Regions from separate parts of the Bacillus sp. NPDC094077 genome, predicted to be linked through region 1. Evidence: riboswitches for the same ligand, from Rfam matches in the RefSeq annotation. Region 1 holds a riboswitch; each other region holds the start of a gene.
What was found. Region 1 has a riboswitch for magnesium ahead of ACQKNR_RS28395 (FtsW/RodA/SpoVE family cell cycle protein). Riboswitches for the same ligand answer to the same signal wherever they lie in the genome.

Region 1 (7,236 bases):
GTGCCAAATAATATCCCTATTCCAATAAGTATCAAAATAGAAAAAAGGATTAAAATTCTTTTAAAGATTTTTCTTAGGTGTTTCATAGTTTTATCCTCCAGCATTAATTACATTCAATGAATCCTTTAAAATATTATTTACCTAAAGATACAAGTGTTTGTTTTCCTCATTCCTGAGTTCTCCACTATGTCTTAGCAAGCAAGCTGAAATACTTATCCTCCATTTCGTATTTATTTCAGTGTATATTCACAAATTTAATAACGTTTTTGCAACCATGAAATAAATTACTAACCCTGTTCCGTCAACAAATGTTGTAATGAATGGACCGGAAACGACTGCAGGATCTAATTTTAATTTTCTCAGAATCAAAGGTAAAACAGCTGCAACAAGAGAGGCCCAAATAACAATAAATAATAAAGTGATTGCCACAACTTGTGCAACTTCTGTTCCAACACCTAACATATAAGCACGAGTGAGCCCAGCTACCCCAAGTGCAAGTCCGAGAAGCATACCTATTGCAAATTCTTTTTTCATTACACGGAAAATGTCTTTAAATTTCACCTCTCCGATACCAATTGCACGAGTAATTGTTGCTACAACCTGTGTTCCTGTATTCCCTCCAGTACCTACTAATAATGGAACAAAGAAAGCAAGGGCAACTACTGTTTCAATTTCGTCTTCAAAATACTTTAGTACTGTACCTGTATATGCCTCAGCAACAAATAGAAGCAATAACCATGGTAGACGTTTGAAGAAAATGCTCCAAATACTAGATTCAAAGTAAGATTGATTTAATGGTTCACTTCCGCCTAACTTTTGGATATCTTCTGTAGCTTCTGCTTCCATAACATTCATTACGTCATCAAATGTTATAATGCCAATCATCTCATTATTTGCTGTTGTTACGGGTATTGCTGCTAAATTATAATTCAGTAGCTTTTTTACAACTTCCTGTTGATCAACCTCAGCGTGTACTGAAATCATCTCTTGAATCATGATAGTAGATAATATCTCTTCATCTGCTGCTAATAATAACTCATGTATGGAAACGATTCCCTTTAGATGACCATGACTATCAAGAACATAAATATAAGATATCGATTCTACATTTTCAGAATGTTCCCTAATGTACTTCAATGTCATTTTTACTGACCAATTCCCTCTAACTGCAACAAAATCACTTGTGACAAGGCTTCCTGCGGTTTCAGGTTTAAAAGCCATTAATTTTTTTACGTTATGTTTTGTAATTTTATTTAGATACGCCATTAATTTAGCTTGTTTTTCCGGGTGAACCGCTAGAAGTAGATCTACTGTTTCATCAATCGGTTGTAAATTTAGTAACGTTTTAGCTTTGTTTTCAGATAAGTGAATTAAGATATTATATTTTTCTTCTGTACTCAAATGTTGAAGAATTTTTGAGCTTTTTAATACAGGTATCTTATCTAGTAATATGACTTGATCTTCAATTGAAAATCGTTTTACTTCTTGCGCAACATCATACGACGGATGTCGTAAAACTTTCTCTGCATCCAAGTTATTTTGGGTTACAAGTAATTCATTTAATAATTTCTTCATGTTAACTCCTCCTCATATTGCTAAGAGAGACTCTAGAGTTTCATGAGTGGTTTTGTGTTATTTTATCTGTCTAAAATTTTTATTTGAGCATTAATAGTTACATTGCAATCAATTCATTATTTAGAACTACCTCCTTTTTGAATATAGACAAGATAAAAATAAATAAAATTAAACAGAAAAACCTTTACTCAAAAAGGAGTAAAGGTTTTTTACAATACAAATAAATGATTATTAAGACAGCTCTGCCAAAATCGCAGAGGTGCCTTTCTATCAAATCGTATACCACTCCCTCGTTGAGTTTTAGCACTGTATAGCATAGGTTTTTATAACCAGCTACATTAAAAAGGGCCTTAATCCGACCGTTCCTGTTGACCCATTGGCGTCTCTCGACATTTTTGGGCAGCAGCGTTTCTCTATACAGGAGCCTCACCTAACAAAGATTATTGAATTACTTCAAAATTTAAACCAGAATTTAATATTTGTCAACTAACTTTCGATTCGATTCATAAAAAATTATTTTATAGAGAAATGTAATTCAATTCTATTGCAAATTTAAAATTCTACTTAAAAGATATAAAATTTAAATACAATTAGTTTGAAGAAATGTTATAAAACAAATGAGATTTCGTATATGAAACTTATTGTTTACGATTCATTTTTAACTTTATAGCAGAAGTTGAATCATTATTCATTCCGTACCTCAAAAGAACATTCTTCAAAAAATCTTCTTTTATGATTAAAATCTTCTTTACTGTTTATCAAATTTATATGGTTAAACTACTTAATCAAACTATACACTACAAGTCGAAAATATGTATCTATACGAGATGATTAAATACATTTTCTCACATCATTTCTAAAAGATTTATAAAGCAATAAAGAATATAAAATTAGCAAGACGTTTACTTGACAGGCAAAAAAAAAGTATTTATGCTTGCTACACGAAACAAATACATAAAATTTATATTGCTAAACCTGTTAGGTGAGGCTCCTATACAAACACAGGCTATTGCCCAAAAATGTCGAAAGACGCCAATGGGTAGAACAGGAATTGTCGGATTAAGGCTTTTCTTAAGATAGCTAAGTAATGAATTTCCATTGCTTTACGTTGTATAGTGCCAAAGCTCTACTAGGGGGAGAAAAGCTTTATTTAGTCATGCCATTTTGAATCCCCCCTAGTATGTAACTAGGGGGGATATTTGCATAAAAAAACAGGGTATAAGCGATAGGATTTTTTAAAAGAAAAAATCCTATTTAATAATTGGTGAAGACAAGATTCTATTCATTAGCAAATGTAATATTAAGCTTTGTTGTAAATCAGGAGGATATTAAAATGAAAAAAATATTAAAACTCGATTATCTATTGCTCCTCCCTCTATTCATAACATGTACTTTAGGTATTATCATGATGTATAGCGCGAGCTCCATTGTTGCTGTCCAACATTATGGTTATAACAGTAGACACTTTGTTGATTCTCAATTAACAAAGCTACTTTTAGGAACAATAGGGTTAATAGTTTGTGCTATTCTCCCATATGAAATATGGAAAAAACGAATAGTCTCAATCTGTATTATGGTTGGAGGGATTTTTTTATTAATTATGGTTTTATGGAAAGGAAAAGTGGTAAATAATGCTCAATCATGGATCTTTGGTATACAGCCAGCTGAGTTTCTTAAATTAGGAACAATACTTGTAACAGCCCGTTTTTTTGCATTACGACAAGAATCAGCTAAACAAGTTTGGATTGGGGGCGGAAAACTTTTATTTTTTTTAGCTACAATTTTTTTCCTGATCTATAAACAACCAAATTTAGGATCTGCACTTTTAATATTAGGTATAGGTTTTGGCATATTTCTTTGCTCTGGAATAAATATAAACCTTATAATTAAAAGAACCACTATTGGTTCTATTTTATGGTTACCTATTTTATATTTTTTGATCCAATATAGTTTGTCAGAAGTTCAAAAAACACGTATTACGACGATCTTCAATCCCTTTGTTGATGCGCAAGGAAATGGATATCAGCTTGTAAATTCTTTTATTGCCATTGGTTCAGGAGGAATTACTGGACGTGGATTCGGAAATAGCATTCAAAAAACTGGTTATCTCCCAGAACCACATACTGATTTTATAATGGCAATCGTTTCTGAGGAACTAGGGTTTATTGGTGTATTCATTATAATGGCTGGAGTATTAGCTATAGTTCTTCGCTCATTAAAAATTGCACAACTATGTGAAGATCCATTCGGAAGTTTTATAGCAATTGGTATAGGGTGTATGATTGGTATGCAATCTGTTGTTAATTTAGGTGGTATTACAGGACTATTTCCTCTTACAGGTACACCATTTCCATTTGTAAGTTTTGGTGGAAGTTCTTTAATGGTTAATTTAATAGCAATAGGAATATTACTTAATATTTCAATTTTCAATAAAATTAAGTTTGATAATTAGAATATATAATCTGTTATATGTAATTCTATTTTTCATAATTACTTTTTTAAAATTATAAAATTTAACCCCATTGAGCAATCTATATTCAAAGAATTGCTAATGAAGTTTTTAAATGTATTAATATTAATACCAAAAAAGGCAGGCATTAATATATGCTTGCTTTCCGTTCTCAAAATCAATTACACCTTAAACAACGTGGGGTAAACCAAATCCAAATGCTGTCTTCTACGCTCTATTATTTTTTAGTTTTCTAAAACAATTTCTGCAATTTCATTAGCATATTTTTTAGAGTCAAATTCATCATAGTTACTTAGTACCACAACAGACAAAGATTCTTTTGGAAACCGGATGAAGTGTGAACGATAACCTGCCCACCTTCCTGAATGTTCCAGGTATCGACAGTTAAAACCTTCTGCAACCCTCAGCCCAAAAGCATAATCTTCATTGGCAATAATCGTTTCTCCAGTTGGAGAAATTTTCGGACCTATTTCGCTCATTCTTTTCACAAGGTCTTTTCCACCAACGGTACCTGTAGTTAAATTTCCTCCCCATTCTACCAGGTCTTCAGCTGTTGTATGAACCGCCCCATCCCCTGTATGTTCCCATGGGCTTTCATAGATCTTATATGTACCTTGCCCATTCTTTGAATATCCTCTAGCAATTGATATAGTAGTTGGGTAGTAATCCACAATTGTTGTGTCTCTCATATTTAAAGGGTCAAAAATACGCTCCTTTGTAAACTGACATAGAGACTTGCCACTTACCTTCTCTACCACTAGTGATAATAATAAATATCCTGTATTGCTATACTCAAATTTTGTTCCAACTGGGAACCTTGCAATTTGATGACTATTAAGGTGTTCTAGCGATTCTTCCACAGTTAATGTATCAGTATATTTAATATTTTCTGCTTCAGCCAATTCCATATAATCAACTAATCCACCAGTGTGATGAATTAGGTGTCTCAATGTTACAGGTTCAGCATATGCTCCTATAGAAGGGACAAACTTTACAATTGAATCATCTAAACTCAATTTCTCCTCTTGTTCTAAGAGTGATATAGAAAACGCTGTAAATTGTTTAGAAACTGAGGCAATATTAAAAATGTTTTTGGTAGTTATGGGTAGATTTTCCCCTATAGAAGCTAAGCCAACTGCACCTTTATAAGTTACTCCGCTATCGAAGCTAGCAATATATGCAAAGCCAGGAGCTTTTGGTGAAAATTTATTATATAATTGTTTAATCGATGTATGTGTCTTTTCATTATATGTATTATTCATCTCAATCACATAACCTTCTCTTTGAATGGTTAGGAATACAATAAAAAAATACTATATATAAAATATCAAATTCTCCTTTCAAAATTTAAACTTTCTAATGCAGTATGCCAAGTACTAAAGGAAAGCAAAAATTATTAAAGAAATTAATAGTCTACTTTACGATTGCTCTTAACAGGTTAAAAGCTTTTACAAACAAATTTTAGCAAACAATGTCTTCCCCCTCTTTTTTTATGACAGTTTTTTTGATTGGAATGAAAGCCAATAGAATTAATTATTCAGGGCTTTTACAGTCACTTTTCCAAAGAAATATATTTAACCCCAAAAATAAACATGGGGCTATTTTGTGTTTAAGTTGATATTCCTATGATACTGGTTTGCTTGACCTGATAGTCATATTTCCGTATGCCAAAAATTTATAATTAAATAGGAAAAACTGTGGAATACGATTTTCCGTTTAGCATCAGGAAAATATCGCTAGAATTCTTCGGCAAGTGAAAACAATTCTTGTTTTTGAGATATATTTATAAAAAGCACGTTACCCTTTCTCATTAATACAAGAAAATAGTAACGTGCTTTTAATTTTAAAAATAGTTCAGGTCTTTTATAATTAATAGAAGTCGGTTGATACCCCTCAGACTTCTATTAATTACACCTCATCGGAGTGCTAACTCTCTTACATACCTTACCAATACAATCTACATATACATCATAAACGCGTCCACTGCTGTCGCACTCATAATGAGACCTTACACATGCACAGCCTGCTGCTTTATTACTTATTCCTAATATTTTCTTTAACATTTTAATCATCCTCTCATTAAAAATATTAAAAACAATTATCTAACAGATTAACACGGATACTTTGTACGAATCGTTTCACATAGCTCATTTACTGTACAATCATAGTAGCGATATACTTCTCTTCCACCCTCGCAAGAATACCTTTCGACAGTACAAGAACATACAGGTCTTAATGGTGCTATACCTAATAATCTCTTTAACATTTTATCCCTCCTATTACATTTAATTGAAAACAACAACTTTAGGATACATTTATTCCCTTTAACTGTCAATAACATTCTGAATAATCAGAAATAAATTAGTAGATTTGTTTATATCACACATTAACCAGTTCTTGTTCTAAAATACTATCTAGTTTCATTATTAGTTCACCAAAATTTAATAAATCTGCAATATGCTTAATTTCACCTAACTTGTCAATTAATAATATATAAGGTGAGGTATTGACAAAGAAATCCTCAACTATATCCGTACTTACTATAAAGTGTGCATTTGAAATGCTTTGTATCATGTTACTATCTAATATTTCACTAGAAACAAAGATATAATTAATATCATATTTATTTATAACATCAGGCATCTTCTTAAATAGTTCTTTGCAACTAGAACATGTATTACTTACAAATAAAAGTAAAGTGTATTCATATGCATCTGATGGTACTACTAGTGTTTTTCCATCCATAGAGTTCTTTTGAAACACCGGTACCTTTTGTCCGACTGCTAATGATTTTTCTTCTATTTGCTTATTTTCACGAATCCGAAAACGATTTAAAAATTGTCCAACTAGCCTACCCAGATATAGTATTAATATAGTTTGGAAGATAACAACAATCCACAATGTGATGTTAGAAATGACATACCATTTTTCACTCATTTTTTAAGTCCTCTCCTGATAATTTGAACTAACTCAATTTTTTGTTAAACGGTCTATTCGTAAAGAAATATTATATAGTTGTATCATATTTATTCCTATTAATATAATTATCCAACTAGTAAATACTAAAGTAAAATACTGAAAATTAAAGATATCAAGCACAAATTGATTAGTTTTTAATAACTGATCTAAGCTCCCTAATGATACAGGATACATTAATAAGATTACCGAAACAGCACCAATACAAAGATTCC
Region 2 (7,236 bases), on a different contig from region 1:
AACTTCTTTGCTCTAGCCGAATTTTGAGGTGGGAATCTTACTGCCCGCAAATAGCGGGATAAATGCTCTATCTCCTACTTTGAGAACATTTTTAAGTAGGGGATAATCTAATAATTTGGAGGTTTCTCATTTTGATTGAAGTGTATATTGATGGTGCATCAAAAGGAAATCCTGGTCCTTCTGGTGCGGGAGTGTTTATTAAAGGCGTACAACCACCTGTACAATTAGCATTACCACTTGGGACAATGTCCAATCATGAAGCAGAATACCATGCTTTACTTGCTGCATTAAAATATTGCACGGAGCATAATTATAGCATTGTATCTTTTCGTACAGATTCTCAGCTTGTTGAGCGAGCTGTTGAAAAAGAATACGCCAAAAATAAAATGTTTGCACCACTATTAGAAGAAGCACTACAGTACATAAAAAGTTTCGATCTCTTTTTTATTAAGTGGATTCCAAGTAGTCAAAATAAAGTAGCTGATGAATTAGCTAGAAAAGCTATCTTACAAAATTAACGGGGGGTATGAGTGTGAAAAAAGAGTGGATTGCTCCTCTTGCTTTATTATTTGTCTCTTTTATTTGGGGAGCTACGTTTGTTGTCGTTCAAAATGCTATGTCTTTTGTCGGACCATTTACTTTTAATGGGGTTCGTTTTTTATTCGCTGGAATTATTTTATTATTCGTTCAAATGATTTTCTCACAAAAACCTTCAAAACAAGATATAAAACAGAGTAGTCTCGCTGGATTAATTGTTGGATTCTTTTTATGTGTTGGTTATTTATTACAAACATTCGGCTTACTTTATACAACCTCTTCAAAAGCTGGTTTCTTAACTGGACTTAGTATCGTTATGGTTCCAATCCTGTCTTTTATCTTTTTAAAACAGCGGGCTACAATTTTCATCGTACTTGGTATTGCTGTAGCGACAATAGGTTTATATTTATTAACTTCTGGTGATTCTTTCCAATTAAACATTGGAGATATACTCGTTCTCGGTTGCGCAGTCGCTTTCGCTGCCCATATTCTTGTTAACGGTTTCTTTTCTAAGAAAATATCACCTTTATTATTAAGCACCTCTCAAGTATTAGCTGTCGGTATGTTTTCTTCTATTTGCGCTTTTTTGTTTGAAGATTGGGAAAAATTATTTTCAGTATCACTATGGACAAATCATTCCTTTTTATTCGCTCTATTTCTAACTTCCCTGTTTGCGACATCCATTGCTTTTTTCATTCAAACATCGGCACAAAAACATACTTCTCCAACGAGAGTAGCAATTATTTTCGCAATGGAGCCTGTTTTTGCTGCATTAACAGGCGTTCTCGTTGCAAACGAACAACTTTCTATTTCTGCCATTATCGGGTGTCTATGCATTTTCCTAGGCATGGTTTTTGTTGAACTACCTTCCAAAACAAAAAAAGAAGCGCAGGCTGCGTGAAGTTACGCTTGTAACTTCCGCATAAAAGCCTTAGCGCTTTTTTTATCTGTAATTTCTTCCTCTTTCAATCGTTCTAATAACGCAACAAAATAACTGCCATCAAACTGCAATTGATGTTTAATTGTCGCTTCTATTGCTGCGTTCACAATTCCATCAGATGCACCAGTATATCCTTGTCCAAACATAATAAACCCTTGTGCTTCCTCTGATAGTTTAAATCCTTTCGTATGTAAGAATGAAAGATAATCTTCTACTGTTTGCATGATATTCCCACCTACTCAAAAATTCTCCACCTCCTATCATACATGTTTTTACATGCTATGAGAATGAAATTTCTTTGACAACTTTGTAAATCTATTGTCTACTTCACTAACAATAGAGGATTTCCTTACAATATGAAGAAATATGTATAGTGGAATTTATTTTATATTAAAGGGGATACAGAATGAAACAAGCACTTTTAATTATTGATGCACAGCAAGAATTAATTGATGGAAACGAAGAGGAAAATGAAGTGTTCCGTAAAACCGAGTTATTAGCTACACTAAATACAGCTGTACAGAAAGCACTTGATTCAAATGCCCTTATTGTTTTCGTAAGAGATATCGATGTTGCTTCTGGTAGCGGTGAAGGATTTGAAGTACATAATCAAATTCAAGTACCTCAGTCTGCAATCCTTATTAATAAAGCAGCAACAAATTCATTCTATGGTACTCCTTTACTTGAACTTTTAAAAGAAGAGAAGATTAATCATCTCGTTATAGGTGGATGTAAAACCGAACATTGTATTGACACTGCTGTTAGGACAGCAACTGTGCAAGGGTTTGATGTTACATTAATTAAAAACGGTCATTCAACAACTGATTCAAACGTATTGGCCGCAGAGCAAATTATCGAGCACCATAATAAAACTCTACACGGTCATTATAATGTTGATCATTTTTCTATTGTGAGAGGTAGTGAAGAAGACCTCTTTCAGCCTATTCATGACCAATACCGTGAATAAAAAAATCCTTCCGAGTGAAGGATTCTTTTTATCCAAAAATTTGTGCGGCAATGCTATATAATTCTCCATTCCTTTTCAAAAATTGATTGCTATTTTTCATCATAATTGGCGGTATATTCACCTTTTGAAAACCAGAAATCTCTAAGCCTTTCATAAAATCTATTTTTCCTTCCGACACATCAATTCTTAATTTTCCATTATGCCCTTTCGCTAAAGAATGAACAATTTCCATTGCCATCGCGTCATTTTTAGCAACGATTGGTCCTATGATTTTATTTTCTGGTGTTTGTATACTTATACCATAACCTATAACATTTTGCTTTCTATCTTTAATAACTACACATTGTTCACTCTGTGTAATTCTATAACTTAAAAATTCTTTACGATTTGCTCCAAATGCCTCTTCATCTATTTGTACTATAGCTTCAAAATCTTGCTCTTCATAGTTAATGAGATACTCTTCATTTGTTTCATATTTATGCAATTCATTATACACATTACATATGTATTTAGAAACATAACTCACCGTCCTGAATCCTAGCTTTTCATATAAAGGCTTTCCCTCATCCGTAGCAATAAGCATAATTGGAGTATGTGCTGATACGCTCTTAATGCATAAGTCTGTTATCGTTTTTCCGATCCCTCTTCCTTTATAATCTGGATGTACTATCACCATTCCGATAGACGCTAACGCCCCTTCATATAATATAATTGCTGCACTAGCAATTACTTCTCTCTTTTCATTCCGCATGCCATATACGATACCTGAATTTAAAATGGTGTCGATTTCTTCTAAACTATAATCCCAGCCTATCCTTTCCGATAGACTAAGAAGACATGATATATTATTTTCTCCAAGCCTCTCCACTATATTCACACAGTAGCTCCCCCTTCTTTCTCTCCTTCTCACTATACTATAACACCCCTTCACTTTGTGAAGGGGTGTTATAAATCAATCTTCATTCAATTATTAGAACCACTATATGCTACATGTCGTTTCTCAATTCGTTCTTCAATTTCTTTCATATTCTCTTTATTAGTTAGTAGTGATTGTTTATTTTCTATTAATAATTGTTTAAAGGATTTTCTCATTTTTTTTCGCATTTTTATTTTCCTCCTTGGGGGATGGTTTATATAAAAGATAAAGTGAAACTTTAATCAGCGGGGAGGATTTACCCCCACTGATTAAAGTCCTACTACCCGTTAATACGGGATAAGTAATTATCTGTTTGTCTTATAATAATTGATTGTTGTGAATTCTATTTGAACTTCATATGAAAATTCTGTTTATTTCCTGACAACTTTGTGAACAAAAAGAAAAACCGATCAAAAAATATTTAATCGGTCTTTCCACTTCTTACAACATATTTATTAATATTTCAGGTCTTCCCCAATTCATTTCTTCACAAACGAATCTAAGTTTTTCTTCATCCATTGTGTGTAACCCTTCTTCTAGTGAACATGAAATTGGAACTTCACAATGAATTTGCGCTAATTGTAATGAAATATTTAAGTTCTCTAAATCACTTTCAATCTTTGTACGCTGTGCTTTCGTTAATGATGCTACATTTTCTAGTACAGCTGGTACTGTTCCGTGCTCTTGAATCAGCTTATACGCTGTTTTTTCACCGATACCTTTTACACCTGGATAGTTATCACTCGTATCTCCCATGAACGCTTTCGCATGGACGATTTGCCATGGTTCTACACCTTTCTCTTCCATAATTTTCTCTGGTGTGTAATACTCGTAATTTCCAATTCCTTTGCGCAGAAGCATAACTGTAACGCTGTTATCAACGAGTTGAAGTAAATCTGTATCACCTGTTAAAATATAAACTTCCGCTTCATTGCAATATTGTTTTGCAAGCGTACCGATACAGTCATCCGCTTCATATCCTTTCATACCGATGACCGGAATCGATAATTTTGCAGTCATTTCTTGTACTAGATCAAATTGCGGAATTAATTCTTCTGGCGGCGCTGCACGATTTGCTTTATAATTCGAGAACGATTCCGTTCTAAATGTCGTACTTCCCATATCCCAGCACGTTACGATGTGTGTTGGTTCGATTGCTTGCGTAGCTGTTAATAAATGCTTCATATAACCATGAATCCCGTTCGTTGGGGTACCATCTTGTCGTTTCATAAACTGTCCATAGACACTTGTTGCGTAAAAAGCACGAAATAATAGTGCCATACCATCAACTAATAATACTTTTTTCATAATTCCTCTCCTATTAAAAAAATAATAACCTCACGTTATCACGTAAGGTTATATAAGTAGATTACCATTCTACGTTTTTGCTCAACTTTGTCTATTATACATTGTTTTTGTATATTTAGCATCATTAACACATTAAGACATTCTACTACAACAAGTATGCAGTATTCCTGAATACGTATTCTTTCCAGTCGAAACAACTACAGCCTTTGCATTTCCACTAACAATATACGTACTTTTGAAACATACATTTTCAAGCTCAAGTGGATTATAATCTTTCATCCGTTTTAATGGAATAAATCGTTTACGTTCAAGATGATAGCAACTCTCAAATTTCTCTATACTCGCGTCGTTTCCCGTTAGCACAGACTCATTTACTAATAAATCATTTGCATAAATGATACGTACATCTGCTGGCACTGTATCTCCAGCTGAAAGAAAAATCATATCTCCAGGTACAAGCTCTTGTACTGGTATCTCCATCATTTTCAGTTCAGTGTTTAGCCCTGCATTACTAGAACATTCCACTCTAGACACAGTAATTTTTTCGCATTGTAATTCATCACGCACATGTTGTTTCGAAAGACCTGGAATCATTCCGCTTAACTTCATCATTACCTCTGCAAGAAGCGCTCTTTTTGAAGTGAGTTCATTTCGGCCGTATACTTGAATACGTTTTTGCGCCTCTTTCATAGATAATCCGTCTCTTGTTGTTTTAAAATACGCAAATACAGATTTTACATCTCTTGTTGCGATTTCAATTAATAAATCTTTATTTTTTTGAAGCATCGTTTGTTCTTTCATTGATTTTTTACTTAGTTTATATGACGTGTTACCCACAGTTTTGTTTGCATATAACATATTATCGTCTCCTCCTTTACAACATAGGAAGAAACGCTTTGTTTCTCAATTTATCAACTTTACCATGAAAGCGTCTAGCGCTTAAATATGTATATAAACGCTACATTATGATAAATATAGAGGGAGGAACAAGTCGTTTCCTGCCTACATCATATATTTTTGATTTGAAGTATATGGGTAACGGAACCGAGTCAGAATTTGACATGCTCCTCACCTCCTCGTTTATTTTTTAGTTATAGTCTATACTATGAAACAACTCATATATTTGTAACAAAAAGACCCTTACTCCGAAAAGAGCAAAGGTCATTACATACACAAATAAACGATTCCTAATACAATTAGAAATCTACAGACCTCTCCCTCGCCGAGTTTTAGCACTGTATAGCATAGGTACATTACCAGCTACGTTAAGAAAAACCTTAATTCGATCATTCCTGTTGACCCATTGGCGTCTCTCGACATTTTTGGGCAGTAGCATTTCTCTATACAGGAGCCTCACCTAACAGAGACTTATTTCATTACATAGAAAATGTTACTCTTATTTAAAATAGATGTCAACACTTTGTATGGAAACTTTTCCTTATTACAATGACTCCCTCTAGTGTATTACAGTCATATACTTCCTGTTCATCCTTTGACTATTTAAATGAGTTGAACACATCAGAGTTTTTTCAAATAATCCTTCAGATCCTATACTCCCACATAGGCTTTGAGGTTAGAGAACTTAAGGAATCCTCCTCCAAAATAATAGAAAGTAAAGATATATGGAATTATGAAGAAATTTTATCCTCTCTCCATTTAGATATTATATATATTAAGCGAGACGGAATGCATATGGAGTTCACCTTAGTTTCAAGAGAGGTTGATGAAGACCGAAAGTGCTATATTTATTATGGAAACTTCACAGGTGAATCAAGATAATATCGATATATTTATGCAACAAAAAACCTTACGTATAAAACGTAAGGTTTTTATTTAGCCCCACATATGCCGTTCTCTCTAGATGTCCATAAACCTGCTCTCACAGGTGGATGTTCTCACAAATGTTTGTAACTTCCTTCTTAAAAAGATGGCTTGTTATCTACATTTAAATATCGAACTTCCGTATTATACTTATTGGTTTAAGACATGCATAAGCTACGTACACCGTAGGAATTTTATATAATGTTAGTTGAAATAAGACCCCCCGCACGTGCCGCTCCTCGTAAATGTCCAAAAACCCGCTACTCGCAGGTGGATGCCCTCACAGTTACCGTACATCTTCCTCCACAAGGAAGGCTTGATGATGGTCGCTAAATATTGAGCTTCCGTATAACTAACATCGGTTTTAGACATAAATAAGTTACGCACACCGCAGGATGTATTATTGACTTGTCGTTATATTATCACATTGTTTTCAATGTGTAAAATACAATCTTTTTCGAGCAATCTCTTGCTTGTGACCTTATTTTAATACAAATTATTTTTGCATGCAAGTGATTAATCTTCTTCTTTTGCAATTTGATTTTCTGAATAAGAAATCCAATCACTCCAGCTACCTGCATACAATTTAACATTTTGGAATCCTGCTAATTTTAATGCAATGACGTTTGGACATGCTGTAACACCAGAACCACAATATACAATTGTTTCCTTATCTTTCGAAAGATTTTGGAATCGTTCTTGTTGCTGGGCTTCATTTTTAAATTGTCCTGATTCTAGAATTCCATC
Region 3 (7,236 bases), on a different contig from region 1:
TTGAAGTAAACGTTATGTACCCAGGTTTTAAATTTGCTGATGGCGACCACGTTGTAGAAGTTGCAAAACGTGCAGCTGAAAAAATTGGCCGTACACCTTCTCTTCACCAAAGTGGTGGTGGAAGTGATGCAAACGTAATTGCAGGACACGGTATCCCAACAGTTAACTTAGCGGTTGGTTATGAAGAGATTCATACAACAAACGAGAAGATTCCTGTTGAAGAATTAGCAAAAACAGCAGAATTAGTGGTTGCGATTATTGAAGAAGTAGCGAAGTAATAAAATAAAAAAGACGTGTAAACCAACTATGGTTTACACGTCTTTTTTATTTTGTTTCAATTGCTTTCACAAGGCGGATAAGCCAGTATAAGAAAATCCATGGCAGTATATAAGTTGTTACGATACCTAGTAAACGAGGGAGGAGTCCGGCTGTATTAATATTAAAAATCGGAAGTAGTAAGTAATTAATTAAGATGATTAATATAATAATGAGAAAGGTATAGTTGAGTTTACTATTTGATTTCATAATAAGTCACTCCTTTTACATTAATATTCATCCTTCGTATTAAGCATAGCAAAAATAAGAATAAAAAGAATAAGTAATTATTATATTGTACATGAATTTGATATAATGAAGGAACGGATGTTCTTTGGAGGAGATGAGTACTATGCGAGAAATGTATCCGAAAAATGGTCGTGTTATTTTACATGTAGATATGAATTGCTTTTTCGCATCTGTTGAAATTTCTCATGACCCGTCGTTACAAGGAAAGCCACTGGCGGTTGCAGGAAATGAAAAAGAGAGAAAAGGGATTATTATAACATGTAGTTATGAGGCGAGAGAATATGGAATACGCACGACGATGCCTCTTTGGGAAGCGAAAAGGTTATGCCCACAATTAGTTGTAAGGCGTCCTAATTTTACATTATATCGCGAAGCCTCATTTCAAATGTTTCAAATTCTTTCCCGTTTTACAGAAAAGATACAACCAGTTTCTATAGATGAAGGGTATTTAGATATTACAGGGTGCTACGCACTCGGTTCGCCTCTTGAAATAGCAAAGATGATTCAGCAGGCGTTATTAACAGAGTTACAACTTCCATGTAGTATTGGAATCGCTCCAAACCTTTTCTTAGCAAAGACTGCTTCAGATATGAAGAAGCCACTTGGTATTACAGTGCTTAGAAAACGTGATATCCCAGAGGTCATTTGGCCACGACCAGTTGCAGCCATGCATGGAATTGGAGAGAAAACAGCTGAAAAACTAAACGACATTCATATTCATACAATTGAACAGCTGGCAAAAGGAGACGAGCATATCATCCGCGCCAAAATTGGAAAGCACGGTGTTGATTTACAAAGGCGTGCAAAAGGTATGGATGATAGGGAAGTGGATCCGAATCAAATGGGACAGCATAAAAGTGTTGGCAATTCGACGACTTTTCCAAAGGATATGGATGAAGAGAAAGAATTACTTGATATGTTAGAACGTCTATCAAAATCAGTGAGTAAAAGATTACAAAAGCGAACTCTTGTCAGCTATAATATTCAAATTATGATTAAATACCATGATAGGCGGACAGTAACGCGGAGTAAGCAATTGAAAAATGCGATTTGGGAAGAACGAGATATTTTTCAGGCAGCATCCCGCTTATGGAAGCAACATTGGGATGGTGATTCTGTTCGTTTACTAGGTATTACAGCTACTGAAATAGAGTGGAAGACAGAATCGGTGAAACAATTAGATTTGTTTTCATTTGAAGAAGATGCGAAAAAAGAACCGCTACTTGCTGTCATTGATCAAATTAATGATAAGTATGGAACACCACTCTTACAACGCGGTAGCCAGTTATTACGTAAACAAGAAAAATCGTTTCAGCAAAAATTAGAAAATAAGTTTATGTAGAAGGTGTCATGAAGTAGTATATATCATGACACCTTTCATTATTAACTCGCCTCTAAATCTAATGAAGTTTTCCAACCGGCAGCAGTAACACCAGATTCTAATAGCATTCTACTTACTATTTTTTCAATTAAAACAGCTGCATGGGTATTACAATGTAATGTGGCTTGTATACATACTTTTTGGTTAGAATCAACGTCTTCACTGTACAATTCTTTTAAACCGATGCCTTCGGAACTTACCATGTGCATGAGTAAAAAACGAATATGTGCTTCATTTTCTTCTGAACAAGTAAGAGAAAGTAAGTAGTTCGTTTGTTCAGGTAAGTCTTCTTTTGATTTATTGTTCATAAAGAGAGCGATGGGGCGAAGTAGTATATTTGCTAGTAAAACGCCGGCTGCACCTAACATAGCTGCAACGAGGAAACCAGCGCCTGTGAGAGTGCCAACAGCAGCTGCACACCATAAAGTAGCCGCAGTATTTAGGCCCCTAATACTAAAACCGTCGCGGATAATCACACCGCCCCCTAAAAAGCCAATACCACTAACAACTTGAGCAGCAATGCGTGATGGACTAGCATCATGATCAAGCATGACGGATAATAAAACAAATATACAGGCACCAAGTGATACGAGAGCATTTGTCCGTAGCCCGGCCATCCGGTGTCTCCATTGTCGTTCCATTCCGATGCAAGCACCTACAATGACTGCTATAAATAATCTTAATACGATGTCATACCATACCATCATGGTCACCTCCATACATTAGTACATGTTATGTTTTGTAAGAATGAGTGGGGAGTGCCCACTCATTCTCATTTTTATAACCAACTATGAAACTTTTTGATATATAGTTTTTTCAGGAATTGTGTTAATATCGCATATCCGAGTAAAATTCCTACTAACCAAGGGAAGTAGCTAAGTGGTAATGCTTGTAAACCAACTGCTGCGCCAAGTGGCGAGAATGGAATATAGATTCCGATTGCCATAATACAGGCGGTTAATAAAATAACCGGTGTTGATGCAGTACTTTGAATAAACGGAATCTTCTGTGTTCTTATCATGTGAACAATTAAAGTTTGCGTTAGCAATCCAACGACAAACCAACCAGACTGGAATAGTGATTGTTCGCTAGGTGTATTTGCGCCAAAGACATTCCACATGACTACATATGTGATAATATCAAATATGGAACTAATTGGACCGATGCAAATAATGAAGTTCCGTAAGTTTGCCGTATCCCATTTTCTTGGTTTTTCTAAAAACTCTTTATCCATTTTGTCCCATGGAATGGATAGTTGTGAAATATCATAAAGCAAGTTCTGGATTAATAAATGTATAGCAAGCATCGGTAAAAATGGAATGAACGCACTTGCTACTAATACACTAAATACATTTCCGAAGTTAGAGCTAGCTGTCATTTTGATATATTTTAAAATATTTCCGAACGTAGTACGTCCTTCTAAAATACCGGCTTCTAATATAGTTAAACTTTTTTCAAGTAAAATAATATCGGAAGACTCTTTTGCGATATCAGTAGCGGTGTCAACAGATATACCAACATCAGCTTCACGTAATGCTACGGCATCGTTAATGCCATCTCCCATATAACCTACAGTATGACCGTTTCCTTGTAATACACGTATAATGCGGGATTTTTGCATTGGATTGAGCTTCGCAAATACGGTCGTTTCTTCTGCCAGCTTTGCTAATGCTTTATCAGGTAAAGAATCGATCTCGTAACCGAGGATTGGTTCACCAATATTCAATCCAACTTCTTTACAAACCTTTCTTGTAACAATTTCATTATCGCCAGTTAATATCTTCACTTGTACACCATGTTTCTGTAATGCTTGAATGGCAGAAGCTGTAGATAGTTTAGGCGGATCTAAAAATCCGATATATCCAGCAAGAACCATAACCGATTCATCTTGTACTGTATAAGCTTTATGATTTGGCTTGTTATGCTTCTTGTAGGCTACAGCAATGACACGCATACCTTCACTATTCAATGTCTCACTTAGTTGTTTAACATTTGAGCGCATTTCCTCGGTAAGTGGAATAACTTGCCCATCCATTTCAGTGTAGTTACAAATGGATAAAATTTCTTCTACCGCCCCTTTACAAACCATTGTATGTTCACCTGAAATGTCTTTGACGATGACGGACATACGACGGCGAGCAAAATCAAATGGAATCTCATCTAGTTTTTGAAACATTGAAGGGTCGAATTTATGATTTTCCTCTGTATGCTCAATAACAGCTTTATCTATTAAATTTTTCAATCCAGTTTGATAGAAGCTATTTAAATATGCAAATTGTAATACGCGATTACATTCATTCCCATTAGGGTCTAAATGGCGAACAAGCACCACTTTATCTTCTGTCAATGTACCTGTTTTATCAGTACAAAGAATGTTCATAGCCCCTAGATTTTGAATAGAGTTTAGCTGCTTTACAATTACTTTTTGTTTAGACATGTTAACGGCACCTTTTGCTAAATTAGCAGTTACAATCATTGGTAACATTTCAGGTGTAAGACCCACTGCAACAGCAATAGCGAAGAAGAAAGCTTCTTGCCAATCACCTTTTGTGAAACCATTAATGAGAAGGACGATAGGCGCCATAATAAGCATGAACGTAATTAAGAGCCAACTTACTTTGTTTACTCCTTTATCAAAGCTTGTTTCTGCACGTTTGCCAATTACTTTCTTTGCTAAAGAACCGAAATAAGTGTCTGTACTAGTTGAGACGACTACAGCTTTTGCACTACCGCTAACAATATTTGTTCCCATGAAGCAAAGGTTTTCCATATCAAGCGGATTGTAATTATTTTTCATGCTTTTCGGTAATATATGTTTATTTTCTGTATGGTAGCAGTTTTCGTATTTTTCTACTGGAAGTGCTTCTCCTGTTAAAGAAGATTGATTTACAAATAAATCTTTAGCGGATAAGATACGCACATCAGCCGGAACGATATCACCGGCTGAAAGTGAGATGATATCTCCAGGTACAAGCTCTTCAATTGGAATTTCTGTTGTAAGGTTTCGATTTAAATTTGTCACGTTTTTTGTTTCATGTATAAACCCGTTTATTCTAAAGACGCTTGCAGTTGTTCGAACCATAGCTTTTAACTTATCTGCCGCTTTTTGAGAACGAAATTCTTGGGAAAAACGAATCGTTGCACTTAGTAGTACCATTACAGATACGACAAGAGTTCCTTGTATATCATCTGTGAAAAAAGAGAGTGCTCCAAGTGCCAATAAAACAAAAATAAATGGATTTTTAAATGCCAGCAAAAGTTGAATATACCATGGCGATGTTTTATTATGAGCAATTTCGTTCGGACCGTATAAAGAAAGTCTACGAGTCGCTTCTTGTTTAGAGAGTCCATCTTGTGTTGTTTCTAGAATTTTTAACGCAGAGTTTACATCTTGTGTTGCAATTTCCACTAATAATTTGTTATTTGTTTTCATGCTATTTTGATCATAAGCATGCTTTGTTTCTTGTCTTTGTAAATTTAACATCGGTAGTTCCTCCTTTGTCATGAAGGAGGAAACAATCTGTTACTCGACTATTTAAAATTAGGAGGAACAGCTTCTTTCCTACCTACATGATGAAATATTAACGTAAAACATATGGGTATCTGGGCCGAATCATCAATTGCCACTGTTCCTCACCTCTGTACAATTTAATAGTTTCTGAATATGCTATGTTTGTTTCATAGTAAGGTGCATAAAGACGTAAAAAAGACCTTTACTCACAACGAGTAAAGGTCTGAATTCACAGTTAAAAAGAGTCCACACGAAAGCCTGTTAGTGAACATAGATAAAAACAGTTTTTTTGTATGACAAAATACATGCACCTCTCCCTCGTTGAGTTTTAGCACTGTATAGCATAGGTACTGAAACCAGCTACGTTAAAAAAGGCCTTCATTCCGACCTTTCCTGTTGACCCATTGGCGTCTCTCGACATTTTTGGGCAGCAGCGTTTCTCTATACAGGAGCCTCACCTAACAGAGACCATATTCAATTACATGTTGAATGTTAGCACTGAAACTTTGTAGTGTCAATATCTTTTTAATCTGTTTTTTTGAAAAATCAAATAGATTCATGATGGCCATATAGTAGGAAATAAGGGGTATTTTTATTGTAAATAAGGTGGGAAAATAAATGTTTTAATGGATATAAATAAAAAGCACTGAAACCAGTGCTTTTTATAATAGATTAAGAGATTGTATGGTTTTCAAAAATAACAATCTCTGAGTTATTTGCTGTTGAAACGCGTTGTGCGTAATATGTTAAAGCTGAAGAAATATATGTTGGCAACGTCTCATTCGTATGTGATGTTGTATATTCATGGATTAATTCTTTTAAAGTCGTCCATTCTAATTGTGCTGGGTGATCAGACACGAAAGAACTTACCCAGCGATCAAATGAAGATGAAAAATCAGTTTGTAAACGAAATACTTCTTTCATAATAAAACGCTCCCTTAAAATGTAGTATAATCATTTTAACATAAAACACGAACGATTGCTAAGTTTTTCAAGAATAACGTTCGTGTTATATAGTTGTCTAGATGATTGGCTATGTAAATTCGATTTGCCATTTGAAATAACATTCCGTAAGATGAGAGATAGATTATATAAAGAGCTGGAGGAAAGAAAGTGGAATTTGTATTTTTAGGAACTGGCGCAGGTGTTCCTTCGAAAGGAAGGAATGTTTCAGCAATTGCTTTGCAATTGTTAGAAGAACGAGGACAGACTTGGTTATTTGACTGTGGTGAAGCGACGCAACATCAAATATTATATACATCTGTACGTCCACGCCGCATTGAAAAAATATTTATTACCCATTTACATGGTGATCATATTTTTGGATTGCCTGGTTTATTAGGTAGTCGTTCATTTCAAGGAGGGACTACACCTTTAACAGTGTACGGACCAAAAGGAATTAAGCAATTTATTGAAGTAGCATTATCGGTAAGTACGACACATGTGAAATATCCACTTGAAATTGTTGAGATAACAGAAGAAGGTACTGTGTTTGAAGATAATGAATTCTATGTGGAAACGAAAAGATTGTCACATGGTATTGAATGTTTCGGATATCGTATCGTAGAGAGGGATATACAAGGAGCTCTTTTAGTCGATAAATTGCTGGAAATGGGTGTGAAACCAGGTCCAATTTTTAAACGTTTAAAAGATGGAGAAGTAGTTGAATTAGAGAATGGTACGACACTAAATGGAAAAGACTTTATTGGTCCGCCTCAAAAGGGAAGAATTATTACCATTTTAGGTGATACACGATATTGTGAAGCGAGTAGAGAGCTGG

Region 2: linked by a shared signal. The riboswitch ahead of ACQKNR_RS11465 (cation-transporting P-type ATPase) and the one ahead of ACQKNR_RS28395 (FtsW/RodA/SpoVE family cell cycle protein) in region 1 are both predicted to bind magnesium.
Region 3: linked by a shared signal. The riboswitch ahead of mgtA (magnesium-translocating P-type ATPase) and the one ahead of ACQKNR_RS28395 (FtsW/RodA/SpoVE family cell cycle protein) in region 1 are both predicted to bind magnesium.

Annotation. Positions count from the first base shown of each region.
Region 1 is NZ_JBNNUF010000033.1:1,872-9,107, forward strand. Features, by position in the region: gene ACQKNR_RS28385 (phosphodiester glycosidase family protein) at 1-86, opposite strand, end outside; gene mgtE (magnesium transporter) at 247-1,575, opposite strand; M-box (ykoK) riboswitch at 1,853-2,020, opposite strand; M-box (ykoK) riboswitch at 2,543-2,719, shown strand; gene ACQKNR_RS28395 (FtsW/RodA/SpoVE family cell cycle protein) at 2,909-4,027, shown strand; gene ACQKNR_RS28400 (serine hydrolase domain-containing protein) at 4,270-5,307, opposite strand; gene ACQKNR_RS28405 (hypothetical protein) at 6,156-6,311, opposite strand; gene ACQKNR_RS28410 (TlpA family protein disulfide reductase) at 6,425-6,982, opposite strand; gene ACQKNR_RS28415 (MauE/DoxX family redox-associated membrane protein) at 7,016-7,236, opposite strand, start outside.
Region 2 is NZ_JBNNUF010000003.1:521,220-528,455, reverse strand. Features, by position in the region: gene ACQKNR_RS11500 (reverse transcriptase-like protein) at 132-518, shown strand; gene ACQKNR_RS11495 (DMT family transporter) at 533-1,438, shown strand; gene ACQKNR_RS11490 (DUF6123 family protein) at 1,441-1,701, opposite strand; gene ACQKNR_RS11485 (cysteine hydrolase family protein) at 1,884-2,444, shown strand; gene ACQKNR_RS11480 (GNAT family N-acetyltransferase) at 2,473-3,321, opposite strand; gene ACQKNR_RS11475 (FbpB family small basic protein) at 3,408-3,548, opposite strand; gene ACQKNR_RS11470 (5'-3' exonuclease) at 3,802-4,668, opposite strand; gene ACQKNR_RS11465 (cation-transporting P-type ATPase) at 4,801-5,526, opposite strand; M-box (ykoK) riboswitch at 5,877-6,040, opposite strand; partial or broken gene ACQKNR_RS11460 (hypothetical protein) at 6,192-6,447, shown strand; RNA gene ssrS (6S RNA) at 6,501-6,684, opposite strand; RNA gene ssrS (6S RNA) at 6,706-6,889, opposite strand; gene ACQKNR_RS11445 (sulfurtransferase) at 7,006-7,236, opposite strand, start outside.
Region 3 is NZ_JBNNUF010000001.1:659,890-667,125, reverse strand. Features, by position in the region: gene ACQKNR_RS03390 (tripeptidase T) at 1-278, shown strand, start outside; gene ACQKNR_RS03385 (hypothetical protein) at 325-525, opposite strand; gene ACQKNR_RS03380 (DNA polymerase IV) at 668-1,906, shown strand; gene ACQKNR_RS03375 (MgtC/SapB family protein) at 1,948-2,649, opposite strand; gene mgtA (magnesium-translocating P-type ATPase) at 2,724-5,429, opposite strand; M-box (ykoK) riboswitch at 5,762-5,929, opposite strand; gene ACQKNR_RS03365 (DUF3932 family protein) at 6,129-6,380, opposite strand; gene rnz (ribonuclease Z) at 6,570-7,236, shown strand, end outside.